DNA from 4 places in the Mesorhizobium sp. M4B.F.Ca.ET.214.01.1.1 genome. Region 4 is predicted to be linked to each of the others. Evidence: predicted binding sites of a transcription regulator. Region 4 holds the regulator's gene; each other region holds the start of a gene.

Region 1 (2,199 bases), on a different contig from region 4:
GTCGCGCACGATCATCGCCGCGACCGTGCGTGGCGACAGGTGCCAGCCGTTGGCCCATGCGAGCGCGCATTCCGGCAGGTAGGCGAGTGCCAGCACGCAAAGCGTTGTGGCCGGCAGGCTGATGCCCAATTGGGCCGCCGCTACCAGTGCCAGGACAAGCGGCACCGCCGCACCGGTCAGGATCTCGGGCGCGAAGAACAGCGGGAAGGTGACGCGGCGCAGCCGCGCCCAGCGCGCCTGGCGCGACCAGATCTCGCCAAGCCTGCGCTCGCCGAGCGGCTGCTCGAAGGGCGAGGCGACGAGATGGACGCGAAGGCCAATGCCGTTGACCAGCTTGGTCGCCGCAGCGTCCTCGGCGATCTCGGCGGCAAGGGCGCGGATGCCGCCATTGGCGTCGAGCATTGGCTTGTTCCACAGCATGCTCTTGCCCTGGGCGAAGCCGAGGCCAAGCGCCTCGCCGGCATATTGCCAGCGCGCCTGCAGCGTGTTGAGGAAGGCGCATTCGACCTCGGCCCAGAAGCCGTCCGGCCGTGAGCCGACCGGCGTCGAGCAGACCAAGCCGGTATCGGACCTCCACGCGGCCATCAGCTTATGGATATAGTCGCGCGGCATCAGCACGTTGGAATCGGCAAGGATCACCCAGTGGTGGCGCGTCGCCTCCCAGCCCTTGACGCAATTGTTCAGCTTCGGATTGGCGCTGACGCGGTCGTCGCCGACCAGCAGCCGGGCCGGCACCTTGGGAAACCGGGCAATTGCCCTGTTTATCAGCTTGACCACCGGATCGTCGGCATGGGCGACGCAGAAGATCAGCTCGTAGCGCGGCCAGTCGAGCGTGAAGGCGCGCTGCAGCGTTTCCGCGGTAAACGGCTCGATGCCGCGCGAGGGGATGACGATCGACACCGGCGGCGTCCTGCCCACGGGCGCGGCCATGCCGCGCGGCGGCTTCAGCCGGCGCGCAGCAAGCAGGATGCTGGCGAGATTTGAGAGAAGCAGAGCTATGGAAAGCAGGGCGGCGGCCATGGCGATCAGTTCCATCGAGATCTGGTCACTCCGGAAAAGCCGGCCAGGAGATGGCCATCTTGAACAGGTCGACAGAGCGCTTGAGTCGCCCAGCACGGTCCGTGCACACCATCATTGTCGTGTGTCACTTAAATGACATTGTTTGCCGGCACGTGCGCATAAGGCGGAAGGGACAGGCGTCACGCATCGTTGACCCGACAGCGGAGTGCGCCGAAAGTTCCCGAATTGTTGGGGTAGCTCATGTATCGCGCCGTCACGCGCAACATCGAAGTTCAGGTGAGGCCGTTCTATCTGGAGGATCGCTCCGATCCTTCAGAGAACCGCTATGTCTGGGGCTACCAGGTGACAATCGACAACCGCTCGGACGAATTCGTGCAGCTGCTCTCGCGCTACTGGCACATCACCGACGGCAGCGGCCGGGTGGAGGAGGTGCGCGGTGCAGGCGTCGTCGGCGACCAGCCCGAACTCAATCCCGGCGACAGCTACCAGTACACCTCGGGCTGCCCGCTTTCGACGCCTTCGGGCATCATGGTCGGCCACTATACGATGCGCAACAAGCGCGGCGAGACGTTCAATGTCGCCATCCCCGCCTTCTCGCTCGACCTGCCGGGCACGCGGCGGACGGTGAACTAGTGGCCGCGTACGCTTGGCCGCCACTGCCCCAACCGCACGCCAGGCAGCGGCTTGATGCACAGAATTGAAACAGGGTTGTTTCTGGGCCGGCTGCCGTTCGCAAGAGTTGGACAAGGACCGGAAAGCCTTCTCATCATCAACGGCGGTCAGGGGTTCATGATGAAACCCCGGCCATCAAGACTGGAGAAGGATGCCAGACGGCTCATCCGTATCCTTCCACCCAACACGAGCTTCGTGCTGATTGGCTACGATCCCGCTCCAAAAGCCGATCCTTCGCTCGAGGGCATGGCCAGAGACATCGCGGAGATCATCGACGCCGACTTCAAGAAGCCAGCGAGCCTGATGGGTATTTCCTATGGCGGCGTTGTCGCAACGCAGGTGGCCGCGCGGTACCCGGACCTTGTAGGCAAGCTGATCCTGCTGGCGAGCGCGCATGGCTTTTCGGCCGATGGAAAGAGGCGGCTCAGGAAACAGATGCAATTCGCACAGGCCGGACAATTTCGCGCTTTGCTGAAGGAATTCGCAACGGTGTTCCGGCGGCCCTGG
Region 2 (2,199 bases), on a different contig from region 4:
GAAATAGGGCCCAATCGCTGACGTCGGCGCCGCCCCTCATCCGCCCTTCGGGCACCTTCTCCCCGTGAACGGGGAGAAGGAGAAGACGCTAATACTTCTCCGGCACGTAAAGCTCGCGCGGCAGCACCTGGCGCTCGTATTCGGGGTTGAAGACGCGCTCCGGTAGCGTGATCTCCTCATGCGGCACCTCCTCATAGGGAAACTGCTGCAGGAGATGGTCGATGCAGTTCAGCCGGGCGCGCTTCTTGTCGTTGCCTTCGACGATGAACCATGGCGCCTCGGGAATGTTGGTGCGGGCGAAGGTCTCTTCCTTGGCCTTGGTATACTGCTCCCAGCGCACGCGCGACTGCAGGTCCATCGGCGACAGCTTCCACTGCTTCATCGGATCGTGGATGCGCATCAGGAAGCGCATCTGCTGCTCCTCGTCGGTTATCGAGAACCAGTATTTGACCAGGGTGATGCCGGAGCGCACCAGCATGCGCTCGAATTCCGGCACGTCGTGGAAGAACTCCTCGACCTGGTCCGGCCCGGCGAAGCCCATCACCCGCTCGACGCCGGAGCGGTTGTACCAGGAGCGGTCGAACAGCACGATCTCGCCGCCGGCCGGCAGATGCGGCACGTAGCGCTGGAAATACCATTGCGATTTCTCGCGCTCGGTCGGCGCCGGCAGCGCCACGACACGGCAGATGCGCGGATTGAGCCGCTGCGTGATGCGCTTGATGACGCCGCCCTTGCCGGCGGAGTCGCGGCCCTCGAAGACCACCACGACCTTCTTCTTGTGATAGGCCACCCAGGACTGCAGCTTGATCAGTTCGGACTGGAGCCGCAGCAAGTCTCGGAAATATTGCATGCGTTCGATCGAGGGCGGATGCGACTCCTTGTAGATCTTGGCGATCTCGAGCGACAGCGCCGGCTCCGATATCTCGAGCTCGTAGTCCTCGTCGAGCGTGTCGGCGAGTTCGGCTTCCAGCCAGTCCCTGGCTCCGGAATTCGGTTTCAGTTCGCTCATCGTGCTTCTCCGTTCGCCATCCTGAGCCGACTTCAATAAAGGCCGGCAATGACGGTTTTATTGCAATGCCGCTGCTCCAGATGTGATCGACCGGTCGCCGCGATGGGGCGACAAGCCGAGCAACTTGTCCTACAAATAGGCTGTCCTATTCGGGCTGCCCATTCGTGGCGCCTCTCTCAACGCGATTGCGAGGATCTCAAATGGAATACCGTACACTCGGCCGTTCCGGGCTGAAGGTTTCGACATTGACGCTCGGCACCATGACATTCGGCGGCGCCGGCGCCTTCGCGGCGGTCGGCAGGACCGACCTCAAGGAAGCAAGCCGGATGATCGACCTCTGCATCGATGCCGGCATCAACCTCATCGACACCGCCAACGTCTATTCGAACGGGATTTCGGAAGAGATCATCGGCGAGGCGCTCGGCGGCAAGCGCAAGGACGATGTGCTGATCGCCTCCAAGGCGCGCATGCGCATCGGCAAGGGTCCCAATGACGAGGGCCTGTCGCGCCACCACCTGATCCGCGAGTGCGAGAAGAGCCTGAAGCGGCTGAAGACCGACGTCATCGACATCTACTTCCTGCACGAATGGGATGGCGTGACGCCGCTCGAGGAAACGGTCGCCGCGCTCGACACGCTGGTGAGCCAGGGCAAGATCCGCTACGTCGGGTGCTCCAACTATTCCGGCTGGCAGGTGATGAAGGCACTCGCCATCAGCGACAGCAGCCACCAGCCGCGCTTCGTCACCCAGCAGATCCACTACACGCTGGAGGCGCGCGAGGCAGAATACGAACTGCTGCCGATCTCGGTCGACCAGGGGCTCGGCGTGCTGGTGTGGAGCCCGCTCGCCGGCGGGCTGCTCAGCGGCAAATACGACCGCAACAGTCCGACCGCCCGCCAGATCGGCGGCTGGTCGGAACCGCCGATCCGCGACGAGGACCGGCTGTGGCGGATCGTCGACGTGCTGGTCGACATCGGCAAGGCCAGGGGCGTGTCCGGCGCGCAGGTGGCGCTCGCCTGGCTGCTCGGCCGGCCGGCGGTGTCGTCGCTGGTGATCGGCGCCCGCAGCGAGGCGCAGCTCAAGGACAACATCGCCGCCGCCAGCCTGACGCTGTCCTTCGATGAGCGGGCGCGGCTCGACGCCGTCAGCCGGCCGCCGGTTCTCTACCCCTATTGGCACCAGCAGCTGACG
Region 3 (2,199 bases), on a different contig from region 4:
GCCAGGCACTGGTAGTTGCGCAGCCGGTCCGTCTCGTTCTCGCCACCGAGGATGCCGACGCGGAATTCCTTGACGTCGGCGGCATGAGCGGCGCTCGTCGCGATGGCGAGCAGTGATACGGCGCCAAAAACCATCTTCCTAAACATTTGGATCTCTCTCCTGTTGTTCCGGCCTCGCGCCGGCGACGTTCGAATTTTGACAGCTGCCTTTGACGCGGGCGGGCGATCCGGGTTGCTCGTTTGCTTGGCCATGATCCTTGCCGAACCGGTTGCCGCTCTTCGTCAGCGTGGACGGTTCGAAAGCATCGACTAGTAGCCGGGGAATGCGGGCTCGAGCGGTCCGGCGGATGCGGTGATCTTCGGCTTGAAGGTGACGCTGGTCGACGTGATGGCCTCGGAGATATCGGCGCCATTCGCATCCGCGCCATAGACGAGGCGCACGGCGTCGCGGTCGAGGTCCTCGGGCGCGCCATCGAACACGACCTTGCCGGCGGCCATCCCGATGATGCGGTTGCAATAGGCCCGCGCCGTGTCCAGCGTGTGCAGATTGGTGATGACGGTGATGCCTTCGCGTAGGTTGATGTCCTGCAGCGAGTCCATCACCACCTTGGCGTTGAGCGGGTCGAGCGAGGCGATCGGCTCGTCGGCGAGCAGCACCCTCGGCTGTTGCATCATGGCGCGCGCGATCGCCACGCGCTGCTGCTGGCCGCCGGACAGCGTGCCAGCCGGCTGCAGCGCGGTGCGGGCGATGTCGAGGCGTTCAAGCGCCGCAACCGCCTCGGCGCATTCGGTGCGCGAGAAAATGCCGAACAGATTGGACAGCGTCGAGCGGTGGTTTAGCCGGCCAAGCAGCACGTTGGTCAGCACGTCGAGGCGCGGCACCAGGTTGAACTGCTGGAAGATCATGGCGCAGTCGCGCTGCCAGCGCCTAAGCGGCGAGCCCTGCAGCGCCGAGACTTCGGCGCCGTCAAAAAAAATCGACCCCTGGCTGGGGTCGATGAGACGGTTGATCATGCGCAGAAGCGTCGACTTGCCGGCGCCGGAACGGCCGATGATGCCGACCATCTGGCCCTGCGGGATCGACAGGTCGACGGCGCTGACGGCGGTGTTCTTGCCGAATCGTCGGCTGACACCGCGGATTTCGAGCGTGGCAGAGGCTGCTGACATGGGGCTAGGCTCCAGTCCAGTCGGTTACAGGGTCTGTTAACCTTGGCTAGCGCAGCCCCATGAACCTGCGGTGTCGGATTGATGTCAGTTTTGTTACCGCCCACAGCTGCGCGGTAGCAGTCATCAGCCGAGGACCAGGAGCTCCTCGAAATGCTCCATGTCACGGAAGCTGCAAAAGGCCGCCGGGTGGAGTTCGATGACCGGCGCCTCGCGGTCGAGGAAGGACAGGCAGTCATCGAACAGATCCTGCCACGCCGCCGCCCGCTCGTCGGCAAGGCGGCGGATCTGGTAGGCGAAGGTGATGTGGAAGACGTAGGTGTCATGGTCGGGATGGCGATAGCCGAAGGGCACCGACAGCGCGTCGCGCCAGGCCTGGAGGATGCGCCGGTCTTCCTCCGAGGCGCCGGCGACGGTGAGGCCGTTCGGGGTGATACCGATGGCCTTGACCCTGAACGCGCCGCTCCCCGCGAAGCCCTTCAGGCGCTCCAGATAAAGGCGGGTCATGTCGTCGATGCTGGTGTCGAGCGGCACATCCCGAGGCCAATAGGGGAGCCGGCGGCGGCGCTCGATGATGCCCTGGAACAGCGTCATATGCAGGCTGGAGACCGGGGTGAAGACAAGCCGGTCGGCGTCGGGCATGGCGCGCATGCGCTCGCGCACTGCGACTACAGCGGCTTCGGAGGGTGAGCCGGCTACGAGATGGGAGACAACGGTGTTGCCAGGCTCGAACAGGAAATTGCCCGCCGTGTCGTAGCGGGTGCCGAGATGCACCGGCGGCGCGGGGTTGGTGCCTTCGAAGAAGCCGGCGAGCGAGGGTCTGGCTTTGTCGAGCATGGCGATCTCCCTGGCGAGATCGCCTCTTGTCCGACTCGTATGTCAAAGATGTGAATCTAGGGGCGTCGTCCTGGGCATAGGTATCGAAGCTAGCGGTCTCACTAGCAGTTGAGGCAGTTCTACCGGGAGATGGGCGCCAACACGAAGAGAATTAGCACCCCTACCGCTGCCAGGCCCAAGCCCAAGATGGTCAAGACAA
Region 4 (2,199 bases):
GTCATCGTCACCCATTCGATGCAGCAGGCGGCGCGCGTGTCGCAGCGCACGGCGATGTTCCACCTCGGCTACCTGGTCGAGGAGGGCGCCACCGACAAGATGTTCACCAACCCCGACGACAAGCGCACCCAGGACTACATCACCGGCCGGTTCGGCTGATTTCCAAGCACGAGGACAGGATCATGGGTGAACATCATACGGTTGCGTCTTTCGACGAGGATCTCGGCGCCATCAGCAAGCTGATCTCCGACATGGGCGATCTCGCCCGCTCGATGGTCGCCGGCTCGACGCGGGCGCTGCTCAATTCCGACAACGCCCTGGCGCAGCGCGTGGTGTCCGACGACGCCATCATGGACGCGCGCCAGCGCGAACTCGACGACCGCGCCATCACACTGATCGCCAAGCGGCAGCCGATGGCCAACGATCTGCGCGCCGTGGTCGGCTCGATCCGCATGGCGGGCGACCTCGAACGCATCGGCGACCTCGCCAAGAACATCGCCAAGCGCGTCGGCACCGTCGGTCTCAGCGTCACGCCGCGCGACCTTTCGCATTCCATCGACGGCATGGCGCAGCTGGTGCTGATCCAGGTGCAGGGGGTCATCGAGGAATATGCCGCCGCTGATGCCGCGGCGCTTGCCAAGCTCCGCAACGACGACGAGCGCATCGACGTTAAATACACCTCGGTGTTCCGCGAACTTTTGACCTACATGATGGAAGATCCGCGCAACATCACCGCTTGCACGCATCTGTTGTTCTGCGCCAAGAATCTGGAGCGCATCGGCGACCATGTCACCAACATCGCCGAGAACGCCTACTACGTGCTGACCGGCCAGCAACTGCCCGCCAATCGTCCGAAGCTGGACGAGACGGCGATGTCGGCGCCGGCCTGAGAAGAAGGGTGACGGGCCGATGATCGCGCCACGCATCATGGTGGTGGAGGACGAGGAGCCGCTGGGGGTGCTGCTCCGCTACAATCTTGAATCGGAAGGCTACCAGGTCGAGGTGGTGACACGCGGCGACGAGGCCGAAATCCGGCTGCAGGAAAACGTGCCCGACCTCCTGGTGCTCGACTGGATGGTGCCGGCGGTTTCCGGCATCGAGCTCTGCCGGCGCCTCAGGATGCGGCCGGAGACCGAGCGGCTGCCGATCATCATGCTGACGGCGCGCGGCGAGGAAAGCGACCGGGTGCGCGGCCTCTCCACCGGCGCCGACGACTATCTGGTCAAGCCGTTCTCGACGCCGGAGTTCATGGCGCGCGTCAAGGCGCTGCTGCGCCGCGCCAAGCCGGAAGTCCTGTCCAGCATGCTGAAGGTCGGCGACATCGTGCTCGATCGCGAGTCGCACCGGGTGTACCGCAAGAAGAGCGAAATCCGGCTCGGACCGACCGAGTTCCGCCTGCTCGAATTCATGATGCGGCATCCCGGCCGGGTGTTCTCGCGCAGCCAGCTGCTCGACAATGTCTGGGGCGAGACGATCTACATCGACGAGCGCACGGTCGACGTGCATGTCGGCCGCCTGCGCAAGGCGGTCAACAATGGCCGCATGCCTGACGTCATCCGCACCATCCGGGGCGCGGGCTACGCGATCAGGGAAGATTGACGCTCAGGCCACGTTCTTCCCGGTGGCGCCGCCTTTCACCTGCACGCCCGGCGCGAAAATCTCCTGGTCGACGAAGGTCAGTGCGCGCATGGCGCAGCCTTCGCGGATGAGCGGCAATTCGTTCGGCTCGGTGTCGAAGGAGATCGACTTCGAATGCTGGCCGCCGGCGGTCTGGGCGATCGCCTCGCGCAGCGCCGGCTCGATCAGATCGAAGGCGGCGGCGCTGACGCCGACCATGGCGACGGGAGCTGGATCGATCAGCGCGAACAGGCTGCCGAGGCCGAAGCCGAGCGCCTCGCCGGCCTTGCGGTAGGCCTGGCGCTCCGGGCCGTCGCCGGCGCGCGCCCTGGCGGCGAGCGAGCGCATGTCGGCGTCGCTGACATCGACCGGCTCGGCGTCCTCGCCCATCTGCTTGGCATTGCGCCAGATCGCATAGTTGCCGGCATAGGCCTCGACGCAGCCGCGCCGGCCGCAGCGGCAGAGCGCGCCGCCCGGCCGGTGGATCATGTGGCCGAATTCGCCGCCGGAGGAATGGGTGCCGGTGAACAGCTCTCCCTTCAGCACCAGCCCCATGCCGATGCCGTGCGAGAGCAGGATGGC

The links. The regulator PhoB, encoded in region 4, activates phosphate uptake and scavenging genes when phosphate is short. The targets are predictions, from matches to a motif close to TGTCATNNANCTGTCAT.
Region 1: the regulator PhoB is predicted to act here: its motif matches at 1,142-1,158, upstream of EN857_RS00625 (ceramide glucosyltransferase).
Region 2: the regulator PhoB is predicted to act here: its motif matches at 1,058-1,074, upstream of ppk2 (polyphosphate kinase 2).
Region 3: the regulator PhoB is predicted to act here: its motif matches at 1,237-1,253, upstream of phnC (phosphonate ABC transporter ATP-binding protein).

What each region holds. Positions count from the first base shown of each region.
Region 1 is NZ_SRUX01000001.1:134,434-136,632, forward strand. It holds gene EN857_RS00625 (ceramide glucosyltransferase) at 1-1,035, opposite strand, end outside; gene apaG (Co2+/Mg2+ efflux protein ApaG) at 1,261-1,653, shown strand; gene EN857_RS00635 (alpha/beta hydrolase) at 1,708-2,199, shown strand, end outside.
Region 2 is NZ_SRUX01000013.1:114,983-117,181, reverse strand. It holds gene ppk2 (polyphosphate kinase 2) at 89-1,009, opposite strand; gene EN857_RS24285 (aldo/keto reductase) at 1,210-2,199, shown strand, end outside.
Region 3 is NZ_SRUX01000003.1:510,822-513,020, reverse strand. It holds gene phnD (phosphonate ABC transporter substrate-binding protein) at 1-146, opposite strand, end outside; gene phnC (phosphonate ABC transporter ATP-binding protein) at 309-1,166, opposite strand; gene EN857_RS08910 (DUF1868 domain-containing protein) at 1,290-2,000, opposite strand.
Region 4 is NZ_SRUX01000018.1:139,079-141,277, forward strand. It holds gene pstB (phosphate ABC transporter ATP-binding protein PstB) at 1-159, shown strand, start outside; gene phoU (phosphate signaling complex protein PhoU) at 183-890, shown strand; gene phoB (phosphate regulon transcriptional regulator PhoB) at 910-1,599, shown strand; gene EN857_RS29065 (ROK family protein) at 1,603-2,199, opposite strand, start outside.